Regions from separate parts of the Bradyrhizobium sp. 172 genome, predicted to be linked through region 1. Evidence: predicted binding sites of a transcription regulator. Region 1 holds the regulator's gene; each other region holds the start of a gene.
The links. The regulator PhoB, encoded in region 1, activates phosphate uptake and scavenging genes when phosphate is short. The targets are predictions, from matches to a motif close to TGTCATNNANCTGTCAT.

Region 1 (5,910 bases):
GGAACGAGGTCAAGGACAAGCTCAACGCCTCCGGCCTGTCGCTCTCCGGCGGCCAGCAGCAGCGCCTCTGCATCGCCCGCACCGTCGCGGTGCGGCCCGAGGTGATCCTGTTCGACGAACCCTGTTCGGCGCTCGACCCGATCTCGACCGCCAAGGTCGAGGAGCTGATCCAGGAGCTGTCCGAGGATTACACGATCGCTATCGTCACCCACAACATGCAACAGGCGGCGCGCGTCTCCGACAAGACCGCCTTCATGTATCTCGGCGAGCTGATAGAGTTCGACGACACCAGCAAGATCTTCACGTCGCCGTCAGATCGGCGCACGCAGGATTACATCACCGGCCGGTTCGGCTAGGAGACGCGACATGGGTTCTGAACATACCGCAAAGGCTTTCGACACCGACCTCCAGGAACTCACTCGCCTGGTCGCCGAGATGGGCGGCATCGCCGAGCGCATGATCGTCGAGTCCGTCGACGCGCTGATCCGCCGCGACGTCCCGCTCGGCCAGCGCGTCGTCGCCATCGACACCGAGCTCGACGCGCTGCAGAAGCGCATCGAGGAGCGTGCGGTGCTCACCATCGCCCGCCGCCAGCCGATGGCGGTCGATCTGCGCGAGATCGTCGGCGCCATGCGCGTCGCGACCGATCTCGAGCGCATCGGCGACCTCGCCAAGAACATGGGCAAGCGCGTCGCGGCGCTGGAGACGGACTTCCATCCGCTCAAGCTGTTCCGCGGCCTCGAGCACATGACCGACCTCGTGCAGCAGCAGGTCAAGTCGGTGCTGGACGCCTATGCCGCGCATGATTTGCCGGCGGCGATGGCGGTGTGGAAGGGCGACGAGGAAGTCGACGCCATCTGCACCTCGCTGTTCCGCGAACTCCTCACCTACATGATGGAGGATCCGCGCAATATCTCGTTCTGCATCCATCTGATGTTCTGCGCCAAGAACATCGAGCGGATCGGCGACCACGCCACCAATATCGCCGAGACCGTGTTCTACATGATCGAGGGCCAGGCGATCACCGACAAGCGGCCGAAGGGCGACATGACGACCTTTGCCAACACGGTACCGAACACCTGAAGACTTAAGGAGCGACGACCCGATGGGCGCACGCATTATGGTGGTTGAGGACGAGGAAGCCCTGACCGAGCTTCTCCGCTACAACCTCGAAGGCGACGGCTATGACGTCGAGACGGTGATGCGCGGCGACGACGCCGACACCCGCCTCAAGGAGCACATCCCCGATCTGATCGTGCTCGACTGGATGCTGCCGGGCCTGTCAGGCATCGAATTGTGCCGGCGGCTTCGCACCCGTCCCGAGACCAAGCAGCTCCCGATCATCATGCTCACCGCGCGCGGCGAGGAGAGCGAGCGGGTGCGGGGTCTTGCGACCGGCGCCGACGATTACATCGTCAAGCCGTTCTCGGTGCCGGAGCTGCTGGCGCGCGTGAAAGGCCTGCTGCGGCGCGCGAGCCCGGAGCGCCTCGCCACCGTCCTTGCTTTTGGCGACATCGAGCTCGACCGTGACAAGCGCCGCGTGGCGCGCTCGGGCCGGCCGATCGATCTCGGTCCGACCGAATATCGCCTGCTGGAGTTCTTCCTGGAGCATCCGGGACGGGTGTTCTCGCGCGAGCAGCTGCTCGACAGCGTCTGGGGCCGCGACATCTATATCGACGAGCGCACCGTCGACGTGCATATCGGCCGCCTGCGCAAGCTGCTCAATCTCGGCCGCGAGCAGGACCCGATCCGCACCGTCCGCGGCGCCGGCTACGCGCTGGATGATCGCTTCGCGAAGGCGGAGCAGGTGTAGGGTTGCAGGCTTGTTTGTTGGCGAGCTGTCCCTGCATTCTCAGCCGTCGTCCCGGACAAGCGAGCGAAGCGAGCGCTGATCCGGGACCCATAACCACCGAACGTGGTTTGGCGAAGACTCGGAGTGACCCCTTCCGCACGATTATTGCGTGCTCGGAGTATGGGTCCCGGCCCCCCGTGCGCAATTGCGCACTAGGCCGGGACGACACTGAAATTGTTGAACTGTCTTCGCGTGACGACTAACGGGGACCCGGCTTTACCGGTGCGCGGCGCCGATCCGACGCGGGCTGGTACGCAACGCGCGAGTGCTGGGCGCAATAGGGCAGTCCGGACAGCGCCCTTCCACCGCAGAAGAAGAAGTCCGGGCTCGAGGGATCGCCGACCGGCCAGTGGCAGGTCGCCTCGTTCAATTCCAGCAGCGACAGCCGCTGGCTCATCGGCACCACGTTGTCGTAGGTGACCGGATCCGGCTCAGCCTCGACCTCGAAGGCCTGCGCCAGCGCGGTGTTGCCGCGCGAGATCGGGCGGCTCACCCGCATCATGTGCTGCGCGGGGCGCGCCTTGCGCGGCCGCGGCGCTGCCGATGATGGGCTCTTGGCGCGGCCCGAAAGGCCGAGCCTGTGCACTTTGCCGATCACGGCATTGCGGGTCACATTGCCGAGCTCCGCCGCGATCTGGCTGGCCGAAAGTCCGGCCTCCCAGAGCTTTTTCAGCTGCTCGACGCGATCATCGGACCAGGTCAAAACCGTCATTGCACCCTTTCCCTCGCTGCGCGCCAGCCATCCTGGGGCCTCGCAGCGAATGCCTAAGCCTTCAAAAACCCGTGCCGCCAGAATCCCTTAAGGCTCGCCGGGCGCGTCTTGAACGCCCGAACGTTTACGCCGGTACATAAGGACTTAAAGATCAGAACCACTGCACGAGATGTCGTATCTGACAATCCAAACGCTACAATATGGCGTGACTCCCGCGCAAGAGTCCGCCGACTCGCTTCCACATGTTCCGTGGCCAAATCCCTCTAAATCGGCACCGCAAGACTACGGATTCAGCGTTTCGCGAGGCTTTCCGGGCGGCATTGACACCCGTTTCACCAGGCCTAAGATAGTCGCACGTGCCGCCCTCAAGAGGCGGCACGTTTCGTTTTCCGGGCCGGTCGATGGTGCGTTGCGCAATGCACGCTCACTCCGTCCGCAACATTCAAGTGACCATCATGACTAACAGCGCAGCGCCGCATTTGCTCCCCGTTTTCGCCAGGTCCGACCTTGGTTTCGAGCGTGGCGAAGGCTGCTGGCTGATCGCGACCAATGGCGAGCGCTATCTCGATTTCACCTCCGGGGTGGCGGTGAATGCGCTCGGCCATGCCCATCCGGCGCTGGTCGCGGCGTTGCAGGAGCAGGCCACCAAGCTCTGGCACATGTCGAATCTGTTCCAGAGCCCGGACGGCGAAAAGCTCGCCGCGCGCCTGTGCAATGAAAGTTTCGCGGATTTCGTGTTCTTCTGCAATTCCGGCGCCGAAGCGCTGGAATGCGTGATCAAGGTCGTGCGCCGTTATCACGCCGCAAAGGGTCATCCCGACCGCTATCGCATGATCACCTTCGAAGGCGCCTTCCATGGCCGCACGCTGGCGACGCTGGCCGCAACGGGATCGGCAAAATATCTCGAAGGTTTCGGCCCTCCGATGGAGGGCTTCGACCAGGTTGCGCATGGCGATCTCGATGCCGTGAAAAAGGCAATCGGTCCGCAGACCGCCGGCATCCTGATCGAGCCGATCCAGGGCGAGGGCGGTGTGCGTTCGGCAACGCCCGCCTTCCTGAGGGCGTTGCGCCAGCTCTGCGACGAGAAGGGTCTGTTGCTCGCCTTCGACGAGGTGCAGACCGGCATGGGCCGCACCGGCGATCTGTTCGCGTACCGCCGCCTTGGCGTCGAACCCGACGTGATGTCGCTGGCCAAGGCGCTCGGCGGCGGCTTCCCGATCGGCGCCTGCCTTGCGACCGCCGAAGCGGCGTCCGGCATGACGCCGGGCTCGCACGGCTCGACCTTCGGGGGCAATCCGCTCGCGATCGCGGCTGCGAACGCCGTGCTCGACGTCATGCTCAAGCCCGGCTTCTTCGACCACGTGCAGAGGATGTCGCTGCTGCTCAAGCAGAAGCTCGCCTCCGTGATCGACCGTCACGGCGATGTCGTCAGCGAAGTGCGCGGCGAGGGCCTCCTGATCGGCATCAAGGCCGTGGTGCCCTCCCGCGATCTCGTTGCAGCCTTGCGCGACCAAAAGCTGCTCACCGTCGGTGCCGGCGACAATGTCGTGCGTTTCCTGCCGCCTTTGATCGTCACCGAAGCCGAGATCGAGGACAGCGTCGGGCGGCTCGAGCGCGCCTGCACCGCGTTGTCCGGCAACAAGCGGGCGGCAAGCTGATGAGCAAGTCGCCCGATAAAACACCGAAGCACTTCCTCGATATCAACGAGCTGCCGCTGTCGGAGCTCAAGCGCATGCTCGCTGCGTCCTCCGCGATGAAGGCGAAGCAGAAGGCGCATCAGCCGGTCAGGCCGCTCGAAGGCAAGACCCTGGCGATGATCTTCGAGCGCCCCTCGACGCGGACGCGGGTGTCTTTCGACGTCGCCATGCGCCAGCTCGGCGGCGAGCCCATCATGCTCACCGGCGCCGAAATGCAGCTCGGCCGCGGCGAGACCATCGCCGACACCGCGCGCGTGCTGTCGCGCTATGTCGACGCCATCATGATCCGCATCCTCAATCACGATGCCCTGCTGGAGCTTGCAGCGAACGCCACCGTGCCCGTCATCAACGGCCTGACGCGCCGCTCGCATCCCTGCCAGGTGATGGCGGACCTCATGACCTACGAGGAACATCGCGGCCCGATCGAGGGCAAGACCGTGGCCTGGACCGGCGACGACAACAACGTGCTCGCCTCCTGGGCGCACGCCGCCGAGCGCTTCAAGTTCCAGCTCAATGTCGCGACGCCTCCGGAACTCGCGCCGAAAAAGGCGATGCGCGACTTCATCAAGGCGACCGGCGCGCCGATCATGCTCGGCACGGATGCCGAAGCCGCCGTGCGCGGCGCCGATTGTGTCGTGACCGACACCTGGGTGTCGATGGGCGACAAGGAAGGCAAGCACCGCCACAACGTGCTCAAGCCCTATCAGGTCAATGCGCAGCTGATGTCGCTTGCCAAGCCGGATGCGCTATTCATGCACTGCCTGCCCGCCCATCGCGGCGAGGAGGTCACCGACGAGGTGATCGACGGTCCACAATCCGTCGTGTTCGACGAGGCCGAAAACCGCCTGCACGCGCAAAAGGGCATTCTGGCCTGGTGCTTCGACGCGGTGAAGTAATCCGGGCCGGTATCCGCCGTGCCGGCGAAGTAGGTCGTCATCGTCGTCCTGGCCTTCGCCAGGACGACACCGAATTTGCCGTGCTTGCGTACGATCCGTGCTGCATTCTGGATGCAGCCCTCACCCCTTCCAATTCCGCCTTCCGACCCCAGATAAAGCGCCATGGTTTCCCAATCCCCTGATATGAAAACCGGGCCTGAAGGCCCGGTTCGCGCGCCATCCGCGGTTCCGATCGATGACGCCGTGCTGCCTTACGAGGTCGACGCGCTCGATGTGCGCGGTCGGCTGGTGCGGCTTGGTCCGGCGCTCGACGAAATCCTGACCAAGCACGATTATCCCGCGCCGGTCGGCAAGCTGCTCGGCGAGGCCATCGTGCTGACCACGCTGCTTGGCTCCTCGCTGAAGTTCGAGGGCCGCTTCATTCTCCAGGCCCAGACCGACGGTCCGGTGTCGTTCCTGGTCGTGGACTATCAGGCGCCGGATCGCCTGCGCGCCTATGCGCGCTACGACGCCGCGCGACTCGGCGAGGCCAAAGATACTGGCACGCATTCCGGCGCGCTGCTGGGCCACGGCCATCTCGCCATGACCATCGACCAAGGCCCCGACATGAGCCGCTACCAGGGCCTGGTCGCGCTCGACGGCGGCAGCCTCGAAGACGCCGCTCACGAATATTTCCTGCGCTCCGAGCAGATCCCGACACGCGTGCGTCTCGCTGTCGGCGAGGAATGGCGTTCGAACGACGGCGGCAAGCAT
Region 2 (5,910 bases), 3.3 Mb from region 1:
GAGAAATAGACGTCGTTGGCGCCGACCGAGAGCAGCACGAGGTCGAGCGTGCGCTCTGGCTGGCGTTTCCTGGCGGCGGTCAGCGCCTCGCGCAGCTCGGCGACCTGCGCGTTCACGCTGATGTTGCAGACGCCCGTCTTGCCGGGCGGGCATTCGCGGGCGCGTTGCGAGCCGAGCAGCCCGTCGCTGATGCTGGCGCCGGTGCAGGCGAGCGGCAGAAAGGTCACCGCGACGTGGGTGTAGCGTACCGCGAGCGCCAGCGCGGTGCGGGCCTGGTAGCTGTAGAGCGATCGGTGGCAGGGCGAGTTGAACCAGAGCGCGCTGTAGCGCTGCCAGTTGGCAAGCGTATCCGGCGCTTCGCAGGCGCGGCCGCCCTTGAAGCCGGCGCGGCTCGGCCGGTAATACTGCGCGCCGGCGGTGCCGAGATAGGACCGGAAGCAAAAACCTTCGTCCGACAGCGCCAGCGGCCGGTCCGGATTGCCTTCGCCCGAGGCGATGCTGTCTCCGAGGCCAGCGACGAAGATGTCCCGGACCTGGATCTCGGTCTGGACCCGCTGGGTCGGATTGGAGCCGGAGGAGACATCGACGCTTGCGACCGTCTGCTTGCCGTAGCGGACCCTCAGATTGATCGGCTCGGCGCAGTCGAAGGTGGATTGTTGCGGCCCGTCGCCGTCGTCGAACGACCAGGCGCAGGTGGCGCCGACCGGCACCGCGCCGGCGAGGCGCACAGTGACGGGATGGTCGAGGGGGGTGAGATAGTTTTCCTTGGTGTTGTCGCGGGTGCAGGGCTGGTTGACCCGGCCTTGGAGGTCGATGCAGAGCCGGTTGACCATGTTGCGGGCCCAGCCGCGGCCCTCGCTCTGGAGCTCCAGCGATTGCTCGGCGGCGAGGATGCTGCGGTTACGCGCGTTCTCGACATGGAGCAGGAAGTCGCGCTCTTCGCGGAACAGCCGGAAGCGGTTGCGCACCTCCCAGCTGATCTGCATGGCGCCCGCGTCCTGCGTGGCCGCCCGCTCCGGCGGGAAGGCGGTGAGGAGCCCGGCGAGCAGCAGGGCACCGGCGAGGAAACGGCGATGGAATAAAGGGATCATGGCCCGCGTCTTCAACGGCAAAGTTGAGGCGGAAATAAGAGAGCTGCTCTCCGCCTGCAACATTGGTCTGACGGTTTTGCCGGCCGGCGTCTAGCGGACTATCGTGGGAGCATGATCTTTTCGGAAAACCACTTCGCACTTGTCCGGATCACGCTCAGCGTTTGCTGGCCTGCCGCAGCGAACGCTCGCGCTCCATCGCTGCCACCTGCTTGGGCAGGTTGGCCTGCGCGCAGGCCTCCGCCAGCCGTCGGCGCTCCTGCCAGGGCTCCACCACATTCATCCAGAGCTCGCGTGCGCCCATGATGGAGATGGCAAGACCGAACGGGATCACGAAATAGAGGATGCGGAAGACGAGGAGCGTGGCCAGAAGCTGCTCGCGGCCGAATTCGGGCAGCGCCACCAGCATGGCGGCGTCGAACACGCCGAGCGAGCCGGGAGCATGGCTGGCGAAGCCGAGCAATGTCGCCAAAATGAACACCACGGAGAGCGACAGGAAATCGATCTGCGGAGTGGCCGGCACCAGAAGGTACATCGCCAGCGCGCAGAATCCGAGATCGACGACGCCGATCAGGATCTGCACCAACGTCAGCGGCGCTGACGGCAGCACCACCTTCCAGCCTTTCTGGCCGAGCTCGCGGCGCTTCTCGCCCATGCACAGCCAGACCAGATAGGCGCCGATCGAGGCGAGGCCGCCGATCGCAATCAGCCGGTTGATCGACGACGGCAGCTGATCCATGTAGGAGGCGGCATCCGGATGGATGGCCATGCCGATCGAGAGCACGAAGATGTTACCGAGCCAGAAGGTCAGGCCCGACAGGAAGCAGATTTTTGCGACGTCGATCGCATTCAGCCCGTAATCCGAATAGATCCGGAAGCGGATCGCGCCGCCGGTGAAGACGGTGGCGCCGATATTGTGGCCGATCGAATAGGACGTGAAGCTGGAGAGCGCTGCTATGCGATAAGGCACGTGCCTCTTGCCGATCGTTCGCAGTGCAAAAAAGTCGTAGAAGGTCAGCGTACAGAACGCGAAGCATACGCAGATCGCCGCCAGCCCGATATTGCCGCGGGGGATTTCGGTCAACGCGGTCAAGATGACCCCGGTGTCGATGCCCTTGAGCGTCCGCACCAGCGTGGTGATCGCGAACGCGATGATGAAGACGCTCGCCGCAACGCCGAGTCGCCGCCAGCCGATCCATCTCTTGAAGCCGCGCTTCAGCGCGGTCAGCAGTCCGTGCATTCATCCTCCCGGCGGGGGGCAAGACCGACCAGGCCAGACATTGGCCGGTCGGATGCGATCAGTGCCCGATGTGGGCTTGGATCGCTAGGCATGATGTAGCTCACTTAAGGCAAAAACAGTGACTTGTGCAGCCCTTGACAAGGATAGGTTCTGCCTTGGACCAGCTACTTTGTCATACGCGGTTCACATCGGACGCGCGTTAAGCATATGAGTCGTGGCACCGGTCGCGTCCGTCCGTGACATAGTCTCAGACCCTGCATGGCCGGCATTGTTCCAGCGCAAGGGATGCGGGCTTTTTGGAACGACGATGCCGTGCGCTGGTTAGTGCCCCATCAGCAATCGAACATGGCGGAATAGCCGGCTTCCTACGAGCCGGTGCCTCCGTGTTCCCACAACCCGAGAGGATCGGACCGATGGGATTGTTCACAAAAGACATCAAGACCATGAACGACCTGTTCGTGCATCAGCTCCAGGACATCTATTACGCCGAGCAGCAGCTCACCAAGGCTCTGCCGAAAATGGCGGATAAGGCGACCGATCCGCAGCTGAAGCAGGGCTTTTTGACGCACCTCGAAGAAACCAGGGAGCACGTCAAGCGCCTCGAGGAAGTGTTCAAGATGCACGGTGCGCAGGTGAAGGCGGTCGATTGCCCCGCGATCGACGGCATCATCGAGGAAGCCGACGAGACCGCCGGCGAAGTCGCCGACAAGGCGGTGCTCGACGCCGCGCTGATCAACGCGGCACAGGCGGCGGAGCATTACGAGATCGTCCGCTACGGCAGCCTGATCGCCTGGGCCAAGCAACTCGGCCGCAACGACTGCGCCAGCGTGCTCGCCAAGACGTTGGAAGAAGAGAAGGCGACCGACAAGAAGCTGACCATGATCGCCGAGAGCAAGGTGAATCTGCGCGCGGCGAGCTGAGGGCCAGGCGTAGCTTATATAGAGCGTCGCGCGGTCATCCGCGCGACGCTCGAACATGACGCATCCGTCCCGCATCCATCATTCGATCCTTGTCGTAACATGACGAGGGGCTGGAAGCGTATTGTTCGCATGGGGCTGCAACCGAGATGCCAGCATGCGAGTAAGCACCGCAAGATACGAAGCCTTCGAAGCCGGCGTGCCGCATTCCGGCTCCCGGCTTGCGACGTCCCTCACCCTTGCCGCGATGAGCCTTGGTTATGGCGTGGTGCAACTTGACGTCACCATCGTCAACACCGCGCTCGACGCGATGGGCAGGACCCTCGGCGGCGGCGGCGGCGTCGCTGAGCTGCAATGGGTTGTCAGCGCCTACACCATTGCGTTTGCCGCCTTCATCCTGACGGCCGGCGCGCTCGGCGACCGCATCGGCGCCAAGCGCGTCTTCATGGCGGGCTTCGCAATCTTCACCGCCGCATCGCTCGCCTGTGCGTTGTCGCCCAATGCGACCGTGCTGATTGGGGCGCGGCTGGTCCAAGGCCTGGCGGCGGCGATCCTGGTGCCGAATTCTCTTGCCCTGCTCAATCATGCCTATCCGGACGACCGCGAGCGCGGCCGCGCCGTCGCGATCTGGGCGGCCGGTGCGAGCCTCGCGCTCACCGCGGGCCCCTTCGTCGGCGGCGCGCTGATCACGCTGGTCGGCTGGCGCGCGATCTTTCTCGTCAACCTTCCGATCGGCCTCATCGGCCTTTGGCTGAGTTGGCGCTATGCGACCGAGACCACGCGCGCGCCCTCACGCGAGATCGATCTACCCGGCCAGCTCGCGGCAATTGGTGCGCTGGGGGCGCTCGCCGGCGCGATCATCGAGGGGGGCGCGCTTGGCTGGCAGCATCCGGCTGTGCTCGCGGCGTTCGCTTCAGCCGCTCTCCTGGCGGTGCTGTTCGTCTGGCGCGAGAGCCGCGCGACGCAGCCGATGCTGCCCCTGTCCCTGTTCGATCACCGGCTGTTCAGCCTGACCGCGCTCGTCGGCCTGCTCGTGAACGTCGCGATTTACGGGCTGATCTTCGTGCTCAGTCTTTACTTCCAGAGGATCAACGGCCTGTCGGCGTGGTGGACCGGTCTCGCCTTCGTACCGATGATGGCGGTGGTGCTGCCGGTCAATCTGCTGGCGCCGCGTCTCGCCGAGCGCATCGGGTCGTGCCCGACCATCGTCGTCGGCGCCTGCGTCTCGGCGCTCGGCTGTCTCGGCCTGCTGTGGATCGAGGCCGGCACAAGCTATTGGGCGATCTTTGCGCAGATGATCGCGATCAGCAGCGGGCTTGGGCTGCTGGTGCCGCCGCTGACCTCGACCTTGCTGGGCAGCGTCGAGAAGGCACGCTCCGGCATCGCGGCGGGCGTCCTGAACGCGACGCGGCAGACAGGCAGCGTGCTCGGCGTTGCGCTGTTCGGTTCGCTGGTGGCCTCGGAAGGCGCGTTCATGACCGGCCTGCACGCATCGCTGGTGGTATCGGCCGCCGTCCTCGTGCTCGCTGCCGCCGTGATCGGGATCGGCGCGCCGTCGCGCGGATGAACTGTGCGGAGGAATTAGCCGCGGCGCAGTGCGAAATGCGCGCCGCAGAACGCCATCACAGCACCGAGGCCCAGCGCGGCAATCCCGGCCAGCACGCCTGAGACCGTCGGGACCGGGCTCGGCGCCGAGGCCACCTGGCCAGCCCCCGCAAGCAGCAGCACGCCGACCGCGATGAGGAATTGCCGCATCCGTTGCGGGATCTGGCCCGAGACGGCGCTCTGCATCAACGTCGCCGTGAAATAGCCGCCGGAGAAGCCGACGGAGGCGATCAGCCACCAGGCGATCGCCGCGCCCGCCGGTATGAACTCGTGCGAGTCCGAGTGCCAGAGGCCGCCGAGATCGAGCCCGTAGCGCGCGCCCAGCATGTGCACGGCGAGCGCGAGCAGCACGCCGGAGATCACGGCGGCGCCGAGAATCAGGCGGCGCGGAAAAAAAATCGTCTCAGCCATGTCTCGCTTGTAGGATGGGGCAGGGCGCTCACGCAAGCGGGTCGCAGACTGGATTGCCCGGATAGGATCGATTGTGAAGATGCGGGATTCGGGAGTTGAGCCAGCTGCGGGTGCGAGCTATGCCTACAAGGCGTCGCTGATCGGCTCGGCGCATCGCTTCGAACTGACCGAGGAGGGGCTGTCCTGGCACATCGCCGGCCGTTCGGGCCTGTGGCGTTATGACGAGATCAGTGCAATCCGGCTGTCGTTCCGCCCCGTCTCGATGCAGCAGCACCGCTTTCGCGCCGATGTCAGCCATGCCAGTGGCGGCCGTATCGCAATCCTCTCGACGAGCTGGCAGACCGCGGCCCTGATGGCGCCGCAGGACAATGGCTTTCGCAATTTCATCGTCGCGTTGCATGCGCGCATGGCGCAGGCCGGCAGCGACGCCGAGTTGACCGCGGGGCTTGGCCGCAGGACCTACGTGACAATGCTGGCTTTTCTTGCGGTGCTTGCAGTGGCGATGACGGGGCTCCTGATCCGGGCGCTTGCGATCGGCGAATTCGCCGGCGCGCTGTTCATCATCGGCTTTGCCGCGCTGTTCGTCTGGCAGATCGGCGGCTTCGTGCGGCGTAACCAGCCGCGGAGCTACAGCTTCGATCGCGTGCCG
Region 3 (5,910 bases), 1.2 Mb from region 1:
ACGCTGGCCGCGGTCTTCGCGCTGCCGGTCAGTCTTCTTGCCGCGCGCAATGTGGTGCCGTCGAGGATTTTGCGGCGCTTCCTGGATTCAATCCGCGGAGTCGACACGCTGATCTGGGCGCTGGTGTGGATCAACGTGGTCGGGCTCGGCCCGTTTGCCGGCGTGCTCGCTATTGCCGTGTCGGATTTCGGCGCGTTTGGAAAACTGTTCTCGGAGGCGATCGAGGGCGCCGACCAGAAGCAGGTCGAGGGCATCCGCGCCTCCGGCGGTAGCGCGCTGCACGAGATTCGCTTCGGCCTGCTGCCGCAGGTCCTGCCCGTGATTGCCGGGCAGGTGCTCTATTTCATCGAGTCGAATACGCGCTCGGCCACCATCATCGGCATCGTCGGCGCCGGCGGCATCGGCCTCCAGCTCGCCGAGCAGATCCGCGTGCTGGAATGGCAGAAGGTGTCGTTCCTGATCCTGATGATCCTGGTCGCAGTCGCCGCGATCGATTTCGTTTCGGGCAAATTGCGTTTTGCGATTATCGGGCGGCGGGCGGTGGCGTAACCTTCTTCCTTCTCCCCTTGTGGGAGAAGGTGGCGCGAAGCGCCGGATGAGGGGTCTGCATCCTCAATTCAGATCAGTGCGCGGAGGCAACCCCTCACCCGTCTCGCCGCTAGCGCGGCGAGCCACCCTCTCCCGCAAGGGGAGAGGGGCAGAGGGCAGCCAGTTCACCCGTTCTCCACCAGAAATTCCACCCGCTCCGCCGCAAAGCGCGAATGCTTGGTGACCAGCGGCTTGCCGTCGAGATCGTGATCGGTGGCGTCGACCACCAGGATCGGCCGTCCCAGCGCCAGATCGAGCCGTGCGGCGTCGGTTGCGTCGACGATACCGGCGGTGATCCGGGTCGCGCCGCGGCGATAGTCCCGGACGCCGTAATGCTCGAGCAATTTCGTCATCGAGCGGGTCGCGGCAAAGACGTCGCCCGCAGCGGGGAATAGCTGTGCCGATAGCCACGTCGTGGAGACACAGATCGGCGTGCGGTCGGCGAGGCGCATCGCCTCGATCCGGACCAGCGGTGCGCCGGTCTTGAGGCCAAGCTCCCGCGCGAGTTCGCGGGTCGCAACGTCAGCGGACGCCTCGATCAGCCGGCCATGCGGTTCGCGGCCGTCCGCGCCGACGATCTCGGAGAAACGGGTCCGCGAGCGCAGTGGATAAGCGAGCTTCTGCGCCTCGACATAGGTTCCGCTGCCGCGTTCTGCCCGCACGATGCCGCGCTCGGCAAGCGCGGCCAGCGCGCGTCGCACGGTGTGGCGGTTGACGCGATAGGTTTCGGCGATCTCCACCTCGCCCGGCAGCTTGTCGCCCGCCGCAAAGCGGCCGTCGGCGATGCCGCGCTCGATGCCGTCGGCAACGAGGCGCCACAACGCGACGCCGGAGGAGGCTGTGTCCTGCATGCTCATGTGGCCGGGAAGCTACTCCAGAAATCACGCCTTTGTCACGAAACAGTCATGGCGCTCCCGTATCAAGTTGTCTAGTATCATAGACAACTTGGATTCGGCAAGTTCTGCAGAGAAGTCGGTGGATGCGGTGACCCAGCACAATAATCAGCAAGCCCAGCGCAAGGCCGCAATGTCCGTGCTGGCGCACGCGGAGGCGGGCGAGATCGCCGCTCGCCTCCACGCTCTCGCTTTGCCGGCGCATCAGGATCTGCGCGCGCCGGAAAACGGCCTCGTCATGCTGCGCGGCCGGGTCGGCGGCGATGGTGCGCCGTTCAACCTCGGTGAAGCCACGGTGTCGCGCGCCGCGGTGCGGCTTGCGAGCGGCGAGGTCGGTTTCGGCTACACGCTCGGCCGCGACGGCGAGAAGGCGCGGCTGATCGCGCTGTGCGATGCCCTGGTGCAGTCCAGCGATTTCGGCGCCGCGGTGGAGCGGGACATTATCGCGCCGTTGCGTGAGCAGCTGATGGTCAGGCGCAAGCAGGTGGCGGCCCAGACCGCCGCGACGAAGGTTGATTTCTACACCATGGTGCGCGGTGAGGGGTGAGATCATGACCACGATTGCGGAACTGCCGCCGGGGTTCGCCGATAAGGTCTTGTCGGCGCAATCGACCTTTCGCTCGGTCATGGACGCGATGGCGCGGCCGGGATCGGTGCAGCGCATCGTGCCGACATCAGGAGCGCCTCGTGTGATGATGCGCGGGACGGCCGCGATCGCGCTGACGCTGTTCGATCACGACACGCCGCTCTGGCTCGATGCGCGCATGCATGAGACTTCCGACGTCGTGAAATGGCTGAAATTCCATACTGGTGCGCCGGTGGTGCAGGATTCTTCCATCGCCAGCTTCGCGCTGATCAGCGACGGCGGGGCGCTGCCTTCGCTGGAGCGCTTCGCGCTCGGCACCAGCGAATATCCGGATCGGTCGACCACGTTGATCCTGCAGGTCGAGAGTCTCGATTCGGGACGCAGCTTCGAGCTGCGCGGGCCCGGCATCGACGGCGTCGCCACGCTCCAGGCGTCGATCAAGCCGTTCGACGTGTTCGAGCGACTTCGTATTAACGAGGCGCTGTTTCCGCGCGGTATCGATGTGGTGCTGGTCGCCGATGACGCCATGGTTGCGATCCCGCGCACCACGCGTATCGTGAGCAGGGGAAGCTAAGCATGTATGTCGCAGTCAAAGGCGGCGAACGCGCCATCGAGAACGCCCATCGCCTGCTCGCCAGTGCGCGGCGTGGCGACCAAAGCGTTCCGGAAATCTCGCTCGACCAGATCTCCGAGCAGCTTGGTCTCGCCGTGGACCGCGTCATGAGCGAAGGCTCGCTCTATGACCGCGAGCTCGCGGCGCTCGCCATCAAGCAGGCGCGCGGCGATCTGATCGAGGCGATCTTCCTGGTCCGCGCCTTCCGCGCGACGCTGCCCCGCTTCGGCGCCAGCGAGCCGGTCGAGACCGGCGCGATGCGGATACGGCGGCGGGTGTCCTCGACCTTCAAGGACATTCCCGGCGGCCAGATCCTCGGCCCGACCTTCGACTATACCCACCGCCTGCTCGATCCCTCGCTCGCCGAGGGCTTTGTGCCGGAGACACCGGCGACGGCCGAAGCATCGTCTGCGCCAACCCCGCGGGTGACCGACATCCTCGGCCGCGACGGGCTGATCGAATCCTCGCCTCAGGCTGAGGACGGCGCCAGCGTCGGCGATCTCACTCGCGAGCCGCTCAATTTTCCCGCCGATCGTGACCTGCGCCTGCAAAATCTCGCGCGTGGCGACGAAGGTTTTCTGCTGGCGATGGGCTATTCCACCCAGCGCGGCTACGGCCGCAACCATCCCTTCGCCGGCGAGATTCGCTTCGGTGAGGTCGAGGTTGAATTCTCCGCGGAAGACGTCGGCTTCGCCGTGCCGCTCGGCTCGATCGAGCTCACCGAGTGTCAGATGGTCAATCAGTTCAAGGGCTCCGCGACGGAGGCGCCGTGCTTCACCCGCGGCTATGGCCTCGCCTTCGGCCAGAGCGAGCGCAAGACGATGTCGATGGCGCTGGTCGACCGCGCGTTGCGTGCGCGCGAGCTCGGCGAAGAGGCACTCGCCCCCGCGCAAGACGAAGAATTCGTGATGTCGCATTCGGACAACGTCCAGGCTACCGGCTTCGTCGAGCATCTGAAGCTACCGCATTATGTCGACTTCCAGTCTGAGCTCGGCCTGTTGCGCAAGCTGCGGAAGGAATTCACTGAGGCCAATGCGCCCGATGCCATGAAGGAGGCCGCGGAATGAACGCGCCCGCCTACAATTTCGCTTATCTCGACGAACAGACCAAGCGGATGATCCGCCGCGCGATCCTCAAGGCGATCGCGATCCCCGGCTATCAGGTGCCGTTCGCCAGCCGTGAAATGCCGATGCCCTATGGCTGGGGCACCGGCGGCGTGCAGGTGACGGCCGCGATCCTCGGGCCCGAGGACGTGCTGAAGGTGATCGACCAGGGCTCCGACGACACCACCAATGCGATCTCGATCAGGAAGTTCTTTGCCAAGACCGCCGGCGTCGCCACGACGACGGCGACGATCGATGCGACCGTGATCCAGACCCGCCACCGCATTCCGGAGACGTCGCTACACGCAAACCAGGTGCTGGTCTACCAGGTGCCGATCCCGGAGCCGCTGCGCTTCCTCGAGGCGCGCGAGACGGAGACGCGGCGCATGCACGCGCTCGCCGAATACGGCCTGATGCATGTGAAGCTCTACGAGGACATCGCCCGCTTCGGCCACATCGCGACGGCTTACGCCTATCCGGTGAAGATCAATGCGCGCTACGTGATGGACCCGTCGCCGACGCCCAAATTCGACAATCCCAAGATGGACAATTGCCCGGCGCTGCAACTGTTCGGCGCCGGCCGCGAGAAGCGCATCTATGCGATCCCGCCCTATACGCAAGTTGTGTCGCTCGACTTCGAGGACCATCCCTTCGAGCCGTACCGCTTCAACGCGCCGTGCGCGTTGTGCGCCGCTGAAAATTCCTACCTCGACGAGATCGTGACCGACGACAAGGGCGGGCGCATGTTCGTCTGCTCCGACACCGATTATTGCGAGGGACGTCAGGCCGCCGGCCATCACGGCAGCCTCAGCGCCGCGCCGTACAAGGACAAGGCGCAGGAGGCATCGAATGGCTGATCAAGACATGCTCGAGAACGACGAGCCGCTGCTGGTCGCAAAATCCCTCAGTAAGTCCTATGGCCGGATCGCGGCGTGCCGCGACGTGTCCTTTGCGCTCTACCCCGGCGAGGTGCTGGCGATCGTCGGCGAATCCGGCTCGGGCAAATCGACGCTGCTGCAGCTGCTGTCGGGTCAGCTCGCGGCCAGCGGCGGTGAGGTGTCCTACCGGATGCGCGATGGCGTCACCCGCGATCTCACCACGCTGGGCGAGGCCGAGCGGCGCTTCCTGTTTCGTACCGATTGGGGCTTCGTTCATCAGGATCCCGCGCAGGGGCTGCGCATGACCGTCTCGGCCGGCGCCAATGTCGGCGAGCGGCTGATGGCGGTGGGGTGGAATCACTACGGCCGCATCCGCGATACCGCGTCGGACTGGCTGACTCGCGTCGAGATCGACATCGCGCGCATCGACGATGCGCCGCGGACCTATTCCGGCGGCATGCGCCAGCGGCTCCAGATCGCCCGCAACCTCGTCACCGAGCCGCGGCTGGTGTTCATGGACGAGCCGACCGGCGGCCTCGATGTTTCCGTGCAAGCCCGTCTGCTCGACCTCGTGCGCAGCCTGGTCGCGGAGCTGCATCTCGCGGTCATCATCGTCACCCATGATCTCGCGGTCGCGCGCCTGCTGTCGCATCGGGTCATGGTCATGAAGGGCGGCCGAGTCATCGAGACCGGCCTCACCGATCAGGTGCTCGACGACCCCCGCGAGCCCTATACCCAGCTGCTCGTCTCCTCGATCCTGCCGCCATGAGCCTTCCAACGTAATGAGCCTTGCAAGAAGAGTTCTCCAATGACCGCCATGATCGACATCGCCGACGCCAACAAGACCTTCACGATGCACCTGCAAGGTGGCATCGAGCTGCCCGTGGTGCGCGGCGTGACCTTTCACGTCAATCCCGGCGAATGCGTCGTGCTGTCGGGGCCATCAGGCGCCGGAAAATCGTCGATCCTGAAGATGATCTTCGGCAATTATCGTTGCGATTCCGGCCGGATCGGCATCCACCATCGCGGCGCGCTGGTCGATCTCGCCACCGCCGAGCCGCGGCAGGTTCTCAACATCCGCCGCGCGACCATTGGCTATGTCAGCCAGTTCTTGCGCGCGGTGCCGCGCGTCGCGACCCTCGACGTGGTCGCCGAGCCGCTGATCGTCAACGGCCTGGCGCGCGCGGAGGCGCAAGCCCGTGCTGGCGAACTGTTGCATCGCCTCAACATCCCCGAGCGGCTCTGGCAG
Region 4 (5,910 bases), 3.2 Mb from region 1:
CGATCTTGCGCACCAGCGAGAAACCGTTGGAGTGCACGCCCGACGAAGCGAGCCCGATCACGGCATCGCCGGCGGCGATGTCCTTGCGCGGCAAGAGCGTGCCCCGCTCCGCGGCGCCGACGGCAAAGCCGCCGAGGTCGTAGTCGCCGTCTTTGTAGAGGCCGGGCATCTCGGCCGTCTCGCCACCGATCAGGGCGCAGCCGGATTCGCGGCAGCCTTCGGCGACACCGGCGACGATCGACGCGGTCGCCTCCGGATCGAGCTTCCCGCAGGCAAAATAGTCGAGGAAGAACAGCGGCTCGGCGCCCTGCACCACGAGGTCGTTGACACTCATGGCGACGAGGTCGATGCCGATCCCGCCATGCAGGCCGGTCTCGATCGCGATCTTGACCTTGGTGCCGACGCCATCGGTCGCGGCCACCAGGATGGGATCCTTGAAACCGGCCGCCTTGAGATCGAACAGGCCGCCGAATCCGCCGATTTCGGCGTCGGCGCCGGGCCGTGCGGTGGCGCGCACCATCGGCTTGATCAGGTCGACCAAGCGGTTGCCCGCATCGATATCGACGCCTGAATCGGCGTAAGTGAGGCCGTTTTTGCGGTCGGTCATGCCCGATTTCCAGTGGGTTTGCGGCTGGTTACGTCGAATTCCGGGGACGCGCAATGGCTCGCATGGCGCGCCGCCGTATACTATGTAGAGATATCAACCGGTTCAGCCTCCAAAGGGCCGAATTCGAGGTCAGGCCGGGTGCCGGGAAGCGCCGTGTGAGTATACCGAACATCATTACTTTGGGCCGCATCATGCTGGTCCCGATCATCGTCTGGGCCATCGTGTCGAGCCAAATGGAGGTGGCGTTCGCCGTATTCCTGATCGCCGGTATCAGCGACGCGGTCGACGGCTTCCTTGCCAAGCGCTTCAACATGACGAGCGAGCTCGGCGCCTTGCTCGACCCGCTCGCCGACAAGGCGCTGCTGGTCTCGATCTACATGGCGCTCGGCATCTGGGGCGCGATTCCGCGCTGGATCGTCATCCTGGTGGTCTCGCGCGACATCATGATCGTCGCCGCCGTGATCATATCGTGGCTGTTCGACCGACCTGTGGAGATGAAGCCCTCAAAGGTATCCAAGCTCAACACTGTGGCCCAAGTGGCGTTCGCGGCGCTGGTGCTGGCCGCCCTCGCCTTCGGCTTCAAACCCGGTCCTTATGATATAATCCTGATGGGCCTCGTCACGGTCTTCACGCTCTCCTCCGTGTCGCTCTATCTTGTCGAATGGTTGCGGCACATGAGCACGATCGAGGCCAAGTGAGTTGGGAGCGGCCCCGTAAAAGGCCAACTCCCGCTCGATTAGGTCGCATCTCGTCAAACGAAGCCGGCACGCCGGCACGGAGCAAAGCAAGCGTGCCAAGCCGCGTTCATCCCCGACAGTTGGCGTTTTCGCTTCCGCATGCGGAGAGCCTGAGCCGGGACAATTTCCTCGAAGGCCCCGTCAACGCCGCCGGTCTTGCCCTCATCGACGCCTGGCCGGAATGGCCGAACCGAATCATGTGGCTGGCCGGCCCGGAAGGAAGCGGCAAGAGCCATCTCGCCGCGATCTGGGCCGAGGCTTCAGGCGCCCGCTCGACCACGGCCAATGGGCTGACCGCCGAGGCCGTCCCGGCTGCGCTCGCCACCGGCGCGCTGGTGGTCGAGGATCCCAAAGCCAGGGAATTCGACGAGCGCGCCCTGTTCCATCTGATGAATCTGGCCCGCGAGGACGGCGCCTACGTCCTCTTCACCGGACGCGAGGTGCCCGCGTCTCTCGAGATCGAGCTCGCCGACCTGCGCTCGCGGCTCCGCGCCGTCCCCGTTGTCTCGCTGCTGCCGCCCGACGACCAGCTCTTCCGCGGCCTGATCGTCAAGTTCTGCGCCGACCGCCAGCTCGCGGTGGACGAGAGCGTGGTCAGCTACCTCGCCACTCGCCTGGAGCGGTCCTCGGCCGCCGCCCGACGGGCTGTGGACCTGCTGGACAGCGAGGCCTTGCGCCTCGGCCGCCCCGTCACCCGGGCCTTGGCGGCCGAGCTGCTCCGGGATGTCTGACCAAGGCGGGTTGACGCGGCCGGGCGGCGGAACATCAATGTCATCGAAACGTCATCGCTCTAACACATGCTCCCGCGGGTTTTGCGCGTAAGTCGCAAATTGGGGCGAACTGGATGGACCGACTTCTGATGGATTCTGCGCAAGCTGTTGAAGTTAAAGAAAAAGCCCCGGAAGCCGAAGGCCCGCCGGCGATCGCATCGAGCCCCGAGCGGTTCATCAATCGCGAGCTTTCCTGGCTGCACTTCAACCGCCGCGTCCTGGAGGAATCGGTCAATCCCAGCCACCCCATGCTGGAGAGGGTGCGATTCCTGTCGATTTCAGCGAATAACCTCGACGAGTTCTTCATGGTCCGCGTCGCCGGCATCAAGGCCCAGGTGCGCGAGGGTATTGCTGAGCGCAGCCCCGACGGTCTGACCCCGTCCGAGCAGCTCGCGCTCATCAACCGGACCGTCTCGCAGCTTGCCTCCGACCAGCAGGCAATCTGGCGCGACCTGCGCGGCACGCTCGCCGACGAGGGTATCGTGCTGGTCGAGGGCAAGGAGGTCACCAAGGCGGAACGAACCTGGGTCGAGGACTACTTCCTCAGCAACGTGTTCCCGCTGCTGACGCCGCTCGCGATCGACCCGGCCCACCCCTTCCCGTTCATTCCGAGCCTCGGCTTCACCATCGCGCTCCAGCTCACGCGCGCCGCCGACGGCAAGCAGATGAACGCGCTGATCCGCATGCCCGGCAAGATCGACCGCTTCATCCGTCTGCCGGCTGACGGCAAGGTCGTCCGGCTGATCTCGCTGGAGCAGGCCACCGCGCTGTTCATCAACCGCCTGTTCCCCGGCTACAATCTTCACGGCCAGGGCGCCTTCCGCGTCCTCCGCGACTCCGAACTCGAAATCGAGGAAGAGGCCGAGGATCTCGTCCGCCTGTTCGAGACCGCGCTGAAGCGCCGCCGCCGCGGTTCGGTGATCCGACTCGAGATCGACGCCAAGATGCCGGAGCAGCTGCGCAGTTTCGTGCAGCACGCGCTGTCGACCGCCGACGACGAGGTGTTCCTGGTCGATGGCGTGCTCGCCATGAACGAGCTCTCGCAGCTCACCCGCCTTGACCGGCCCGATCTCGAATTCACCCCTTACGTGCCGCGCCATCCCGAGCGCGTGCGCGAGCAAGGCGGCGACATCTTCGCTGCGATCCGGCAGAAGGACCTCGTCGTCCATCACCCCTACGAATCCTTCGACGTCGTGGTGCAGTTTCTCCAGCAGGCGACGCGCGACCCCGACGTCGTCGCCATCAAGCAGACGCTCTACCGCACCTCCAGCAACTCGCCGATCGTGCGCGCGCTCGTGGAAGCCGCCGAAGCCGGCAAATCCGTCACCGCGCTGATCGAGCTGAAGGCCCGCTTCGACGAGGAGGCCAACATCCGCTGGGCGCGCGACCTCGAACGCGCCGGCGTGCAGGTCGTCTACGGCTTCCTCGAACTGAAGACCCACGCGAAACTCTCGATGGTGGTGCGGCGCGAGGGCGGCAGCCTCACGACCTACGTCCACACCGGCACCGGCAATTACCACCCGGTGACCGCGCGCATCTACACCGACCTCTCCTACTTCACCTCGGAGCCGACCATCGGCCGCGACGCCGCGCGCGTGTTCAACTTCATCACCGGCTACGCTGCGCCGAGCGATCTGGAAAAGATGGCGGTGTCTCCGCTGACCTTGCGCAAGCGCATCATCGAGCACATCCAGGGCGAGACCGCGCATGCGCGGCACGGCCGGCCTGCTGCGATCTGGATGAAAATGAACGCGCTGGTCGACCCCGACATCATCGACGCGCTCTACGAGGCCTCACAGGCCGGCGTGCAGGTCGAACTCGTGGTGCGCGGTATCTGCTGCCTGCGTCCCGGCATTCCCGGCTTGTCGGAGAACATCCGCGTCAAGTCGATCATCGGACGATTCCTCGAACACGGCCGAATTTACTGCTTCGGCATGGGCCAGGGCCTGCCGAGCGCGAAAGCGGCTGTGTATATCTCCTCAGCCGACATGATGCCGCGCAACCTCGACCGCCGCGTCGAGGTGCTGTGTCCGCTGCAGAATCCCACGGTGCATCAGCAGGTTCTCGAACAGATCATGGTCGCGAATCTCAAGGACAATGAACAGAGCTGGCAATTGTTGCCGGACGGGTCCTCAACGCGTATGAAGACCGCGAAGGGCGAGGAGCCTTTCAACGTCCACAACTACTTCATGACAAATCCGAGTCTGTCTGGCCGTGGTAAGTCGCTCAAGGAATCCTCGCCGCGCCGCCTCACGCGCCGTAATGAACGTCATCAATCCTGATCCGGGATCGTCGACGTGAAGCGGCCGCGCAAGCGCGGCTCGAGCGTCGCGGTCATCGACATCGGCTCCAACTCGGTCCGTCTCGTCGTCTACGAGGGACTGACGCGGAGCCTCATTCCCATCTTCAACGAGAAGACGCTGTGCGGCCTCGGGCGCGAAGTGCAGAGCACGGGACTGCTTGCGCCCGACGCCGTCGACAAGGCGCTGACCTCGCTCAAGCGCTTCCATGCGCTGTGCCGGGTCATGCAGGTCGGGCGGGTGTTTGCGATTGCGACCGCCGCCTGCCGTGATGCCTCCAACGGCGCCGACTTCATCGCGAAAGCCGAGCGCATCTGCGCGGTGAAGATCGAGATCCTGTCGGGCCCGCGCGAGGCGCGGCTGTCGGCGCTTGGCGTGATCTCCGGCATCCATCATCCTGACGGCATCGTCGGCGACCTCGGCGGCGGCTCGCTCGAACTGATCGACGTGCGCAAAAACACCGTGCGCAGCGGCGTGACGCTGCCGCTCGGCGGCCTCGCGCTGCAGGACCTCGCGCATAAATCCCTGAAACGCGCCGACCGCATCGTGCGCGAAGCGCTCGATGGGGTGCCGCAGCTCAAGGCGGGGAGCAGCCGCAGCTTCTACGCGGTCGGCGGCACCTGGCGCGCGCTTGCGCGCATCCACATCATCCAGAGCGGCTATCCGCTGCAGGTGATGCACGGCTATTCGATTTCGGCGGCCGAGGCGCTCGATTTCTCGCGTCGTCTCCGCCGGCTTGCGGCCGCCGGCATGCTCGCCGACATCGAGATCGTCGCCGATGCCCGGCGTCCGCTCCTCACCTATGCGGCGCTGGTGCTCGAGCACATCATCCGGGTGGCGAAGCCGAAGACCATCGTGTTCTCGACCTTCGGCGTGCGCGAGGGCCTGCTGCACGAGAAGCTGCCGGAGTCCGAGCGCAACAAGGACGGACTGATCTGCGCGGCCGAGGAGCTGAACCAGCTGCTGTCGCGTTCGGCAAAGCACGCCCGCGAGCTGATCGCCTGGACCGACCGCCTCGCGCGCGTGGTGAAGCTGCGCGAGACCGAAGAAGACCGCCGCCTGCGCCACGCCGCGTGCCTGCTGTCCGACATCGGGTGGCGCGTGCATCCCGACCATCGCGGCGAGCAGACGCTGAGCCTCGTCGTCAACGGTAATTTCGGCGCGATCACCCACACCGAGCGCGCCTTCGTCGGGTTGTCCGTGTTCTATCGCTATGCGGGCCTCAGCGAGGAGAACCAGCCGCCGGTCGCCATGCAGGAGCTGCTGACGCCGGCGCAGCTCGAACGCGCCCGCCTGCTGGGCGCGGCCTTCCGCGTCGCACATCTGATCTCGGCGGCGCGTCCGGGCGTCTTGCCCGCGACGCATTTCCGCAGCATGGGCCGCAAGCTGTTGCTGGTGTTCGAGCACCGCCTCGGCGATCTCGTCGCGGATCGAGTCGGCAGCCGCTTCCGCGCGCTCGCCCGCCTGATCAACCGCGCCGGCTCGATCGTCCGACG

Region 2: a site for PhoB is predicted at 2,499-2,515, ahead of IVB07_RS13470 (YbhN family protein). Genes of this name have one in related genera too.
Region 3: a site for PhoB is predicted at 1,479-1,495, ahead of phnF (phosphonate metabolism transcriptional regulator PhnF). Genes of this name have one in related genera too.
Region 4: a site for PhoB is predicted at 2,114-2,130, ahead of IVB07_RS21705 (RNA degradosome polyphosphate kinase). Genes of this name have one in related genera too.

The regions. Positions count from the first base shown of each region.
Region 1 covers NZ_CP064701.1:7,666,870-7,672,779, reverse strand. Annotated here, with positions in the region: gene pstB (phosphate ABC transporter ATP-binding protein PstB) at 1-356, shown strand, start outside; gene phoU (phosphate signaling complex protein PhoU) at 367-1,083, shown strand; gene phoB (phosphate regulon transcriptional regulator PhoB) at 1,106-1,813, shown strand; gene IVB07_RS36365 (GcrA family cell cycle regulator) at 2,052-2,564, opposite strand; gene IVB07_RS36360 (aspartate aminotransferase family protein) at 3,020-4,222, shown strand; gene argF (ornithine carbamoyltransferase) at 4,222-5,157, shown strand; gene IVB07_RS36350 (Hsp33 family molecular chaperone) at 5,320-5,910, shown strand, end outside.
Region 2 covers NZ_CP064701.1:2,841,689-2,847,598, forward strand. Annotated here, with positions in the region: gene IVB07_RS13465 (hypothetical protein) at 1-1,091, opposite strand, end outside; gene IVB07_RS13470 (YbhN family protein) at 1,246-2,328, opposite strand; gene IVB07_RS13475 (ferritin-like domain-containing protein) at 2,742-3,248, shown strand; gene IVB07_RS13480 (MFS transporter) at 3,403-4,812, shown strand; gene IVB07_RS13485 (hypothetical protein) at 4,827-5,261, opposite strand; gene IVB07_RS13490 (hypothetical protein) at 5,341-5,910, shown strand, end outside.
Region 3 covers NZ_CP064701.1:687,317-693,226, forward strand. Annotated here, with positions in the region: gene phnE (phosphonate ABC transporter, permease protein PhnE) at 1-549, shown strand, start outside; gene phnF (phosphonate metabolism transcriptional regulator PhnF) at 714-1,445, opposite strand; gene phnG (phosphonate C-P lyase system protein PhnG) at 1,564-2,028, shown strand; gene phnH (phosphonate C-P lyase system protein PhnH) at 2,033-2,641, shown strand; gene IVB07_RS03145 (carbon-phosphorus lyase complex subunit PhnI) at 2,644-3,747, shown strand; gene IVB07_RS03150 (alpha-D-ribose 1-methylphosphonate 5-phosphate C-P-lyase PhnJ) at 3,744-4,640, shown strand; gene phnK (phosphonate C-P lyase system protein PhnK) at 4,633-5,430, shown strand; gene phnL (phosphonate C-P lyase system protein PhnL) at 5,470-5,910, shown strand, end outside.
Region 4 covers NZ_CP064701.1:4,475,016-4,480,925, forward strand. Annotated here, with positions in the region: gene purM (phosphoribosylformylglycinamidine cyclo-ligase) at 1-607, opposite strand, end outside; gene IVB07_RS21695 (CDP-alcohol phosphatidyltransferase family protein) at 763-1,305, shown strand; gene IVB07_RS21700 (DnaA/Hda family protein) at 1,398-2,075, shown strand; gene IVB07_RS21705 (RNA degradosome polyphosphate kinase) at 2,204-4,396, shown strand; gene ppx (exopolyphosphatase) at 4,412-5,910, shown strand, end outside.